DNA from 2 places in the Vallitalea okinawensis genome. Region 2 is predicted to be linked to the other one. Evidence: riboswitches for the same ligand, from Rfam matches in the RefSeq annotation. Region 2 holds a riboswitch; the other holds the start of a gene.
What was found. Region 2 has a riboswitch for S-adenosylmethionine ahead of C1Y58_RS03440 (methionine ABC transporter ATP-binding protein). Riboswitches for the same ligand answer to the same signal wherever they lie in the genome.

Region 1 (5,732 bases), on a different contig from region 2:
TACAATTGATTTAGAAGGTGCTGATCAGTATAATCATACCATTAAACTCGAGATACAGATAATGAAGTGGACCAACCTTTTAGATGTAGAAACATTACACCAAGACATTGAAAGAGATAGGGAATCCATGAAGCTGCAATATGATCTAGAGTATAGTGAGTGGCAAATAGGAGGTTATGGTATTGATGTAATACTCTATCAAGGATATAAAAAGGTGCATCAGTACTCCTTGTCTATAGATTTTACTTATGAATCTCACCATTCAACGCGTATAGCTATGGTAGATGCAATCAACGAAGAAGTTATTACTCACTTTAAGCAATTGCATATTAATTATTATTTTCTTACAACATATAAATTTTTTGAAAAATCAAAAAATAAAGAAAGCGGTATCAACCATCTTCTCTATTTACCATTAAAAGATAAATGGGAGGCCCACTATGAAGAACGGCGTCATTGGAGTATATTAGATAAAAAGCATCAACATAAAGATGCGCTAGACGAAATAATTAATAGTTTAGAGCATAAGCTTACATGGCTTAAAGGAACATTTAAAAGGTATGTTGTATCCTTAGTCGAATACATCAACGGTGTGGTATTAGGTGTTGAAGGTATGAATTATGAAGATTTTCGTTCGCAATTTGACTTAGTCAAGGAAATTAGTAAGTTGAACAAGGAATTATTTATTTATAGAGATTACTATTGGCCTATCAAGAATTATGATATAACAGAGCAGGCTGCTCTTATTTTAAAAGTTCGCCAACCTTACTGTACATATTATCAACTAAAGAATATTATTCTAGAGGGAAAGTACTTTAGTCATTATAAGCCTGTTATTATTGATTGCCAAATACCTAAGTTACATAGCATACCACATGAGATAAACAGTTATAAATTACTACTAGCTACCATATTCTCTAATGGTGGATATTATCTTCTGCATCGTATTAAAAAGGATCTTTTAGAGGAAATAAGAGCTTATTTTGATTTTCAAATACGATACAAGGACGTTCTTTTTGAAGAGAATGTGAGTGATGTAACAAAAATCTATTATCGTTTAAAGGATAATTATGGATGCTTTGAGAACTTCAACTATAGTGTAGCTGCATTAGAAAATAAAGTGTGGTTAATTATTAAAGAGGGAAGAGGCTTTCTTTCCATTTCCCTTATTAATTTATATAATAATTCAAATAACTGGACAGAGAAAAAAAATGCAATTCATAAATTAAAAAATCTGAAATTTAATTTACCTATTGATTTTCGTGTTGACACTGTTTTTTTAGCATCACCTGATAAAAAATTAGGTCAGCCTATTCAACTGAATTTTGAGATTCAAAAAGTCGATAAAAAGGATGTTCTTATTTTTAAGGATGATCTATTAAATTTTTGGGATTTAATCGTAATCACTAAGAAGATAGAAGTACAGTAAAATTGGGTTACTTGGCAAGTAACCCAATTTTGCTGTGTAGTTTTAAATACTCTCTAATGCCTGATTAAGATCAGCTATTAGATCATCAACATCTTCAATACCAATAGAAGTCCGAATCAATGATGGGGTTATTCCAGAACTTCTTTGTTGCTCCTCAGATAATTGCTGATGGGTTGTAGAAGCAGGATGAATGATTAAGGACTTAGCATCCCCAACATTAGCTAAGTGTGAGAAAAGCTGTACGTTATCAATAAACTTGGTACAATCCTCTTTAGTACCTTTAATATTGAAGGTAAATACTGCACCAGCTCCTTTTGGAAAATAGCGTTCTGCTAGATCCTTAAAAGGACTGTTTGGTAAGTTAGGATAATGAACGCTTTCAATTTTAGTGTGTGTGTCTAAAAATTCTGCAATGGCTTTTGCGTTGTTAATATGTTTTTCCATCCTAAGAGATAAAGTCTCCAGACCTTGTAGTATAAGGAATGCATTAAATGGGCTAATAGCTGCACCAGTATCTCTTAATAAGGTTACTCTAGCTCTGGTTATAAAGGCCAACTCAGGAACAATATCGCTAAAGACTAGGCCATGATAACCGGGTTCTGGCTCTGATAGTAGAGGGAATTTTTTGTCTTTACCCCAATCAAAATTACCACCATCAACGATAACACCACCAATAGAAGTACCATGTCCTCCCATAAATTTTGTTGCAGAATGAACAACAATATTAGCTCCGTGTTCCAGCGGACGCAATAAATAAGGGGTAGCAAAGGTATTATCAACTATTAAAGGTAAATGATGTTCTTGAGCTACTTGAGCAATCTTATCAATATCCACCACATTAGCATTGGGGTTACCGATGGATTCAATAAAAATGGCTTTTGTTTGTGATGTTATTGCATTAGCAAAGTTTTTGGGGTCAGCTGGATCAACAAATTCCGTTGTAATACCAAAACGTGGTAGGGTATTAGCAAATAGATTATATGTACCACCATATAATGTGTTTGCAGCAACAATATGATCACCATGTTGGCAGATAGCAAGTATTGCATAGGTAACAGCTGAAGACCCTGATGATACGGCTAAAGCAGCCTTTCCACCTTCTAAAGCAGCGACTCTTTCTTCAAGAACAGCTGTAGTTGGATTCATGATTCTTGTATAGATGTTACCAGCTTCTTCTAAAGCAAATAATTTGCTTGCATGTTCAGAGTTATCAAATACATAAGCTGTAGTTTGATAAAGAGGAACTGCACGAGAACCTGTTGTTGGATCAGGATTTTGACCAGCATGGACTTGTAATGTATCAAATTTCAATTCTTTTTTCATATGATAACCTCCTTATAAAATAAAACTCCTCTAGAGAGATCTAGAGGAGAATACATTCTCTTGACTTATCTCTCAGATTTAATATCTGCAGGATTTAGCACCGATGCTTAACGCCGGTTGCTGGGCTTCAAAGGGCCAGTCCCTCCACCACTCTTGATAAGAATATTTTAAATTGTTGAATTATTTATAATACTTTACCACGTTACATCTCTGATGTCAACCCTCTTTTTTCTTTATATTTTTCGATACTAGCTATTTTACTTATGGAAAGTGCGAAATAGTCATGGTCAGTTGTTAAATCTAGTGGTTTAACCAATATAATACCAATACCTATTCCTACAATCATTACTTTATTAATATTAAAGTAATATTGATCACCTAAGGTGTTGATATTAATAATGATTTCATTTGCTTGTAGCTGTTGAAGCCTCTGTCTAAAAAAATACTCACATTCACTAAAAGAGTATTGTGGTAATATAATAAGCCCATTTAGTAACTCATCATCAGTAATTTCATCTGCTCGAACTGTAAGTTTTATACCAATCAATTGCCAGATAGGTATGATAAAGTCACCAATCTCAATCATAAAATTTTCAATGGGACTTAAAGGATTATTTATGTAGCAAGGTTTTTGAGTAGTAGTACAAAAATCAACAGTTACAATATTTAAAGTTAGCAAATGGTTTATAAATTTTTCCCAAGCCATTAAACTCCCTTTGCCTATAAATTCACCGGAATCACCCTTTTCACCTTTAGGTCCCAGATCACCTTTAGGACCTCTATCACCTTGTAGTCCCACATCGCCTTTAGGACCTCTATCACCTTGTGACCCCATATCGCCTTTAGGACCTCTATCACCTTGTAGTCCCACATCGCCTTTAGGACCTCTATCACCTTGTGGCCCCATGTCGCCTTTAGGACCTTTCTCACCTTGTGGTCCGGTATCCCCTTTAGGACCTTTCTCACCTTGAGATACAGTCTCTTCTTTAGACCCTCTTTTAACTAGAGGGTTTGAATTCTGTTGATCATGTAACATATTATTATTTACTTTTGCTAATTCATTTGAATTTACTTTTGTTAACTTGTTAATTGCTAAACGATCTTCATGTTCTACCTGATCTTTATGACCTATTTTTTTCATAGCTCCACCTCGATTTATTTTTGATATAAATAGTACTTAGCTTTTGAGATTGAATATGGAATTTATTCAGTTTAAAGGTATTAGTATATTATATTAAAATTAATCATTAGGCATGTCACATAAATAGCCACTAGAGAATAGTATATATTAGGACAAAGCTTAAGTCCCCAATATTTTATAAGGATGGTGAAATCATGTCAGATTATAAAGAAATGGAAAGAGACTATGACAGTGATAGAGGCCGAGATTGTAGAGATTGTGTTCGCTGTAGACGACCAGGTCACCCTCTACCTAAACCAATTTTATTTGAATGTGGTACTGGTAGTGGTTTCTCAATGTCCGATGGTGGTCCTACAACAATTGCCTGTTTAGCTAATACTGAAAGAGCATTAGGAACAGTTGTTCTTGATACTACATGCTTATGTCAACCTAAATGTATGATCCAATTTTCAAGTAACGTTCATTTTGTTCCAGATAATGGATCAGGAGAGGTTGAACTGTTATTCCAATTGTTCAGATCATGTGATGGTGGTCAGGAGCTTCAATTAGATAGTTGGACTTTTAAAATTGACGACGAAGGCGATATTTTTTCTCAAACATTTAGCTTTTTCTATTGCGATTGTAATTCTTGCCCAGGATGCTGCACTTATTCTATAAGATGTAAACCTTGTGTAGTAGATGATTGTTCTATTTGCGTTAATGATTGTCATATTGCTGGATTTGCTAGAGAAGGATGTAGCTAATTAATTAATTTAAACATTCATAATAAAAGCTTGGTGATTTATCATCATCAAGCTAATTTTTTCATTTAAGTAATTATTTAAGGATGTTAAGGCGGTGTTATTGTGAGTAAACAGATTTTTGGAATAAATACGAGGGATTTGATAAGAATAGGTGGTGGAAAAGAGGGGGCTATATATATGACACCTGATAGAAAGGTTTTAAAGGTATATCTTTACCCACAACGATGCATATCAGAGTATAAAATACTTAGGGAAATGGAAGGCAATAAATACTTTCCTAATGTTTTTGAATGTAAGGGAAGATTCATGTTAAGGGAGTATGTTGAAGGAATTCATTTTAGAGATTATATTAAAGAGAATGGACTTTCAAAAAAATTAGCTATGACATTAATAGATTTTGCTGAGGAGTTTGATAAGATAGGTTATGTAGATTTCGATGGTTTAAATAAACATGTCTTAATACTTAATGATAATGAGATCAAGGTTATTGATCCCGTTAAAAAGAGAAAAACTAAATTATATGTTTATTTAATAAGAGATTTAAATAAATTAGGTGTACTTAACGATTTTATAGATATTTTAAGAAAGAAACGCCCTGATCTAGCTTTAAAATGGATAAAAAATAATAAGCCTAAAATATAAAAAAGATAAAAGAGTCTATTCTATTATAGATTCTTTTTAGTTATTTCCAAATATGGGGTAGCAAAGTACTTATAGTAGAATACAATATATTATGCTTAACTTGGGATAATAAAGGGGAGGATGACGTGGCTAATGGTTATTATACAGGGTTTTTAGAATATAAAAACCTTGACATGGAAAAAACTTATAATTATACCAAGCCAAAACCAATTATTTTGGAATGTGGTACATGTAATGAATATTCTTTTACAACTGAAAGTAGTATTCTTTTCATGACAAATCCCCACCAAGTATGTATGCCAATAGCACTTGGTAACGTAAGCATTGACACAAAGTGTCTATGCAGACCTAAAGTTAAAATTGATTTTTCATGTAATGTCCATTTTGTGGAACTTGATATGACGGGGTATGTGCAAATAGAATTTCTGTTATATAGGATGTTTAATTTTAAACA
Region 2 (5,732 bases):
GGTGCTACACTAGAGATTGATGGTATGATAACATTCCCCGATGCACCAACTGAGAGAGGAACCAAGCATGTTCTAGAAATGATTGATGCTGTCAAGGCAGGCTATGAAGGTTCAATCATCTTTCTCGTTCAAATGAAAGATGTGGACTACTTCACACCTAATAAAAAAATGGACCCAGATTTTTCAAAAGCTTTAAAACGTGCTCATAAAGCCGGTGTCCGCATTCTAGCCTATGATTGCATAGTAACCAAAGATTCCATAGAGTTCAATGAAGAAGTACCAGTAGTTTTTAAATAAGTTATCCAAGTCATTATATGACTTATAAAAAAGGTAGTGCTCCAAAATGGGGGACTACCTTTTATGCTAAACTCTATAAGTAATATATATGAATAGCGTTACAGAAAGGATGGATGGAGTTCTATGGAGCAACGAGCCATGGAGGGCGAGTCTGGCTGTCTAAGACATGGACGTCTTTCCAACCAGCGCAATAGTACTCCATTCATCCTTGACTCTATTATGAAGCTCCTAATTAACAGGTACTACCGCCCCTTCATATTTCTCAAGAATAAACTCTTTTACACTCTCAGAAGTCAAAGCATCAGATAATGCCTGTAAATCTTCACGGTCATCTTCACCATTACGAATGGTTAAGATGTTCACATAAGGAGATTCCTCGCCTTCTATAATTATGGCATCCTCAATAGGAACAAGGTCAGCTTGTAAAGCGAAGTTTGTATTAATAACAGCTCCATCTACATCATCTAAAGTCCTAGGTAATAAAGCGGCATCTACTTCTTCAAAAGTTATGTTTTTAGGGTTATCAACAATATTAAGTACTGTAGCACGACTGTTAGCAGGATCATCTAAAGAAATTACCCCATTGTTGTGAAGTAAAGCCAGTGCCCTTGCTTCGTTTGATGGATCATTAGGTACTGCAATTGTTGCACCTTTTGGTATGTCCTCAAGAGAAGAGAAATTCTTGCTGTATAAACCCATTGGTTCAATATGGACCTTAGTTAATGCATTAATCTCATAACCAAAATCAGCTATTTGAGCTTCAAGGTAAGGGAAATGTTGAAAGAAGTTAGCATCCACTTCTTTATCAGCTAATGCACGATTAGGGATATTATAGTCTTCAACAACAACTATTTCCAAGTCAATACCTTCTTTACTTAGGTCTTCTTTAATGAATTCTAAGATTTCAGCGTGGGGTACAGAAGTTGCAGCTACCTTCAATGTATTATCATCTTTTCCACAACCAGCTAAAACACTAATGGCTAAAGTTAAAATTAATCCTAATAGTAAACCTTTTTTTCTCATATCTATATCCTCCATTTTCTTTATCTTTTATTTAGTTTTGAAGCGATTCTATTACCTGCCCATTGTATAAACTGAACAAGAAAAATAATGAGTATAACAGTAACTATCATGAGTGTACTGTCATAGCGCTGATAACCATATTGGATTGCGACCTTTCCTAATCCTCCACCACCAAGTAATCCAGCCATGGCACTATAGCCAACAAGATAAACCATGGTTAGAGTAATCCCTGAAACGATGGAAGGAATAGATTCAGGAAGTAATACCTTATAAATAATCTCCCATGTAGTAGATCCCATGGATTGGGCAGCCTCAATAATACCATGATCAATTTCTTTCATTGCGTTCTCAATAACCCTTGCAACAAAGGGGGCAGCAGCAATGGATAAAGGTACAATGGTTGCTGTAGTACCTATGGATGTTCCAACAATGAATCGGGTAAAAGGAATCAGTGCTACCATCAATATAGCAAAAGGGAAAGAGCGCCCTATGTTTACGATGGTACTCAGAACTTTATTGAAAAGGGGTAATGGTTTGATACCTTTACCATCAGTGATAACTAATAATGTACCTAAAGGTAATCCAATTAAAGAAGCTATCAAAGTTGAAAGAAAAACCATGTAGATAGTGTTCCATATCTCAATAGGGAGTATCTGTAGCATCTGTTGGATCTTTTCTATACTCATGATGTTATCACCTCGTATTCTACACCTTTTTCTTTAAGATAGTTTAATGCTTTTCCTTGATCAGTTTCTTTACCTATTAGTTCAATAATCATATTGCCTACAACCATGTTTTGAAGATGATCAATACCACCTAAAAGAATATTGGCATGAACATTAAAGTGTTTAATCATATAAGACAGGATTGGTTCTGCTGTCATTTGTCTCTTATAATTCAGTCGAATAAGCAAATTATTATTGTTAGAATTTACAAAATTTTCTGGAATCTCATGTGTTACATGATGTACAAAGCTTTTTGTGGTTGGATGCTTTGGATGTGTGAAGACTGTGGAAGTTTCACCTTCTTCAATAACTTTCCCTTGCTCCATAACCGCTACCTTGTTGCAAATCTGTTTAATAACATCCATTTCATGAGTGATGATAATGATGGTAAGACCTAACTCATGATTAATTTTTTTTAATAAGTTGAGGATTGCTCGGGTAGTTTTAGGGTCTAATGCTGAGGTAGCTTCATCACATAATAGTATCTCAGGTTGATTGGCTAAAGCTCTAGCAATTCCGACCCTTTGTTTTTGTCCACCACTTAATTGTGAAGGGTAGGCATGCTTCTTATCACTGAGTTCCACGAGTTCTAATAATCTGTCTATGTGTTGCTGACGCTCTGTTTTTGGAATCTTAGCAATTTCCATGGGGTAAGCTATGTTATCTGCCACAGTACGCATACTCAACAAATTAAAATGTTGAAAAATCATACCAACGCGCTTGCGTAATTCTCGGAGTTGAGTTATCGAGTAGTTGAGTATATTATCATCATTAATGATTATTTCACCAGAAGTAGGTTCTTCCAATCGATTAATGCATCTCACCAATGTGGATTTACCAGCACCACTTAATCCTATAATGCCATAGATGTCACCAGATTCAATATGTAAGTTGACATCTGAAAGTGCTCTTACTGTATGCTGGGTATTATTAAATTCTTTGCTTATATTTTTGATACGTATCAATAGTTCAAGCCTCCTTACTAAAGTCAAACCAAAAAAAGTGATTTATGCACTAAAAAAACTCTTTCGAAACGAAAGAGTTTGATAGGCATATCATCTCTCTCATCTCTCTGCATGATTGCAGCTGGATTTAGCACCTTTGCCATTAAGGCCGGTTGCTGGGTATCATAGGGCCAGTCCCTCCACCTCTCTTGATGAGATATTAAATTTTTAATATCAATTATATAATTGATTTGGTTGATATGAAGTATAGCATCATTTAATTATAATTGTCAAGCATTTTTTCTTTTTCTTTGATGAAGTCGTATAATTTCAATGAAGAAAAAGACACCACCAATAGCAGATGTAATATAGACTGTGAATAAGCGCCAATAGAAGGTTAAAGCAGCTAAAATGATCTCTGAATCAACAATTTTTGAGAACAAGTAAACATAGCCACCTTCAGCAAATCCAGACCCGCCAGGAGTGACGCCAAAATACATAATGAAAGTAGCCACAGCTTGATTCGCCATAATTTCTAAAGCGGGTATATCCAAGCCCAAATCACTAGACATGATCACGGAGAACGCATAAAGTGCAAAATAATAAAAGATAGTTGAAATAAAACTTAAAAGTATATAGCGTGGTAAACCTCCGAAAAATTCACGAAAAGTAGAAGCAAAGCTATCGACTTGTTTCGTAATGGATTTATAGGATTTATAAAATGTATTAGATGATATGATTTTCTTGCTATATAGCCATTTATAGAGTTTATAAATCAGTGATTTGATTTTTTCTTTATGTTTAAGTACTTTAAAGAGTAAGACAATAAATAAAATATAGCCGATTAAAACTAAAGGGAAAAATAAGGCTGCCTTTTTTACAGATTCATCACCACTGACGCCAGTTAAAACAATATAGAGCGCAAAAGGAATTAGCATCATATTAAAAGAAGATGCCAAAAAAGATTTAAGTGAAGTGACAGCAGCAGCTTTGCCAATGGAAAGGCCTTGTTTATTCAAGAAGTAAATCATAGCAAATGCACCGCCTATTGTAAAGGGAGTGATATTGCATATAAAAAAATTAATAAAGGTTAGGATGAGTACATAAGGAAAAACGATATTTTCCTTTAAAGTCCTTAATATAAAATATAAACGAAAGCCATCGATAACAACATAAGCAAATAAAAGAATTAGCATTTGAGCTAAAGCATTTTTTGAGAAAATATGTAGCTCACTAAAGGTTATATCATTAAATTGGTGGAGTAGAAATTGTAATGAAAAGATGGATATGGTAACAAAAAGTAGAGTAAATCCTAGGTAACGTAATAATGACTTTCTTGTAAAATGCTTATTTTGATTCTTCATCATACCATCCTCGTTTTTTAATCTAAACTATAGAGTCTATTTTTATTTTTTACCATTATATCATTTTAATACAAGTGAATCAATTTTAAGAACCTTAAAATTTCATTAGAAAATTTTAATTTTGGGTCCCTTTTTTATTATGTTTTTGCGGATATTATATTGTATTTCGACAAAAAACTACTTTAGGAGGACACAAAATGTTAAAAAGATTAGTATCAATTGTATTAGTTCTAGCATTAATTTTTTCAAATGGTTTAGTTTCTGTAGCTAGCGAAAACGAGGGTGAATCAGAAGTGGTTCAAAACCAAGAGGAAGTACAAACAGAAGAGAATAATGTAGAAGAAGATGAAGATGTTGAAGATGAAAACAATGAAGACGAAGAAGTAGTAGAAGAAGAGGACGACGAAGAAGACGACGAAGAAGACAAAGAAGACGACGAAGAAGATGAAGATGAAGATGAAGACGATGAAGATGAAGACGAAGAAGACGAAGACGATTTAGATGAAGATCATAAATATAATAAAAAAGATCGTTATAAAAAATACGAAGAATGGAAGAAAATAAAAAAGGAAATAAAAGAAGAAGAACAAGAAATTAATAAACTAAAAAAAGAGCTGAAAGAGCTTTATAAAGGTATTAAGAAAATTGGAGATACTGATATAGAAGAGCAACTAAAGGAAGACTTAGAAGTTATTTTAGAGCGATTTTCTGAATTAAAAGATGAAATGCATACATTGTTAGCTGAGAGAAAAGAGATTATTAGATCAAAATACACTGATAAAGAATTGGAAGAGATTAAGGAAAGTGAAAATAAGATAAAAGATGAAAAATCAAATGTAAAAGTATTATCTATTGATAGTATTTTATCTGATTCTGTTGAATTTAAATTTGATACACCCCCTGTAATTATTGAAGGAAGAACATTAGTTCCAGTAAGAGCAATAACAGAAGGATATGGTGCTAAAGTTGAGTGGAAAGCAGAGACTAAAGAAGCAATTATCTTAAAAGGTGAGATAGAAATAATTCTACCACTTGACTCAAATAAAGTTTTGGTTAATGGTGATGAAGTTATTTTAGATACGCAATCAGATCTTATGAATGATAGAATTTATGTACCACTTCGATTTATTCTTGAAACATTTGGTTTAGATATTGAGTGGGATGGAGAGACAGAAACCATTGAGGTAAATGAATTGTAAGATAAGAAACAATATATATTAGATTAGGCTTTTAGATAGTATGTCATATGCTATTTAAAAGTCTTTTTTTAGTGAAGGAAAGTACTGCGTTTTGCTCGCAAGGAACCATACTTACCTGCACATACTTGAAATGTGATGTAGGTCACTTTGTTTGAATATAAACTAAGAATTATAAATTTT

Region 1: linked by a shared signal. The riboswitch ahead of C1Y58_RS15745 (O-acetylhomoserine aminocarboxypropyltransferase/cysteine synthase family protein) and the one ahead of C1Y58_RS03440 (methionine ABC transporter ATP-binding protein) in region 2 are both predicted to bind S-adenosylmethionine.

What each region holds. Positions count from the first base shown of each region.
Region 1 covers NZ_PQDH01000005.1:288,528-294,259, reverse strand. Annotated here, with positions in the region: gene C1Y58_RS15750 (glycoside hydrolase family 66 protein) at 1-1,429, shown strand, start outside; gene C1Y58_RS15745 (O-acetylhomoserine aminocarboxypropyltransferase/cysteine synthase family protein) at 1,472-2,752, opposite strand; SAM riboswitch class I at 2,815-2,915, opposite strand; gene C1Y58_RS15740 (collagen-like domain-containing protein) at 2,955-3,893, opposite strand; gene C1Y58_RS15735 (DUF4489 domain-containing protein) at 4,088-4,636, shown strand; gene C1Y58_RS15730 (serine/threonine protein kinase) at 4,739-5,278, shown strand; gene C1Y58_RS15725 (DUF4489 domain-containing protein) at 5,404-5,732, shown strand, end outside.
Region 2 covers NZ_PQDH01000001.1:731,860-737,591, reverse strand. Annotated here, with positions in the region: gene sfsA (DNA/RNA nuclease SfsA) at 1-297, shown strand, start outside; gene C1Y58_RS03450 (MetQ/NlpA family ABC transporter substrate-binding protein) at 526-1,320, opposite strand; gene C1Y58_RS03445 (methionine ABC transporter permease) at 1,341-2,006, opposite strand; gene C1Y58_RS03440 (methionine ABC transporter ATP-binding protein) at 2,003-3,010, opposite strand; SAM riboswitch class I at 3,107-3,208, opposite strand; gene C1Y58_RS03435 (lysylphosphatidylglycerol synthase transmembrane domain-containing protein) at 3,280-4,353, opposite strand; gene C1Y58_RS26680 (stalk domain-containing protein) at 4,551-5,552, shown strand.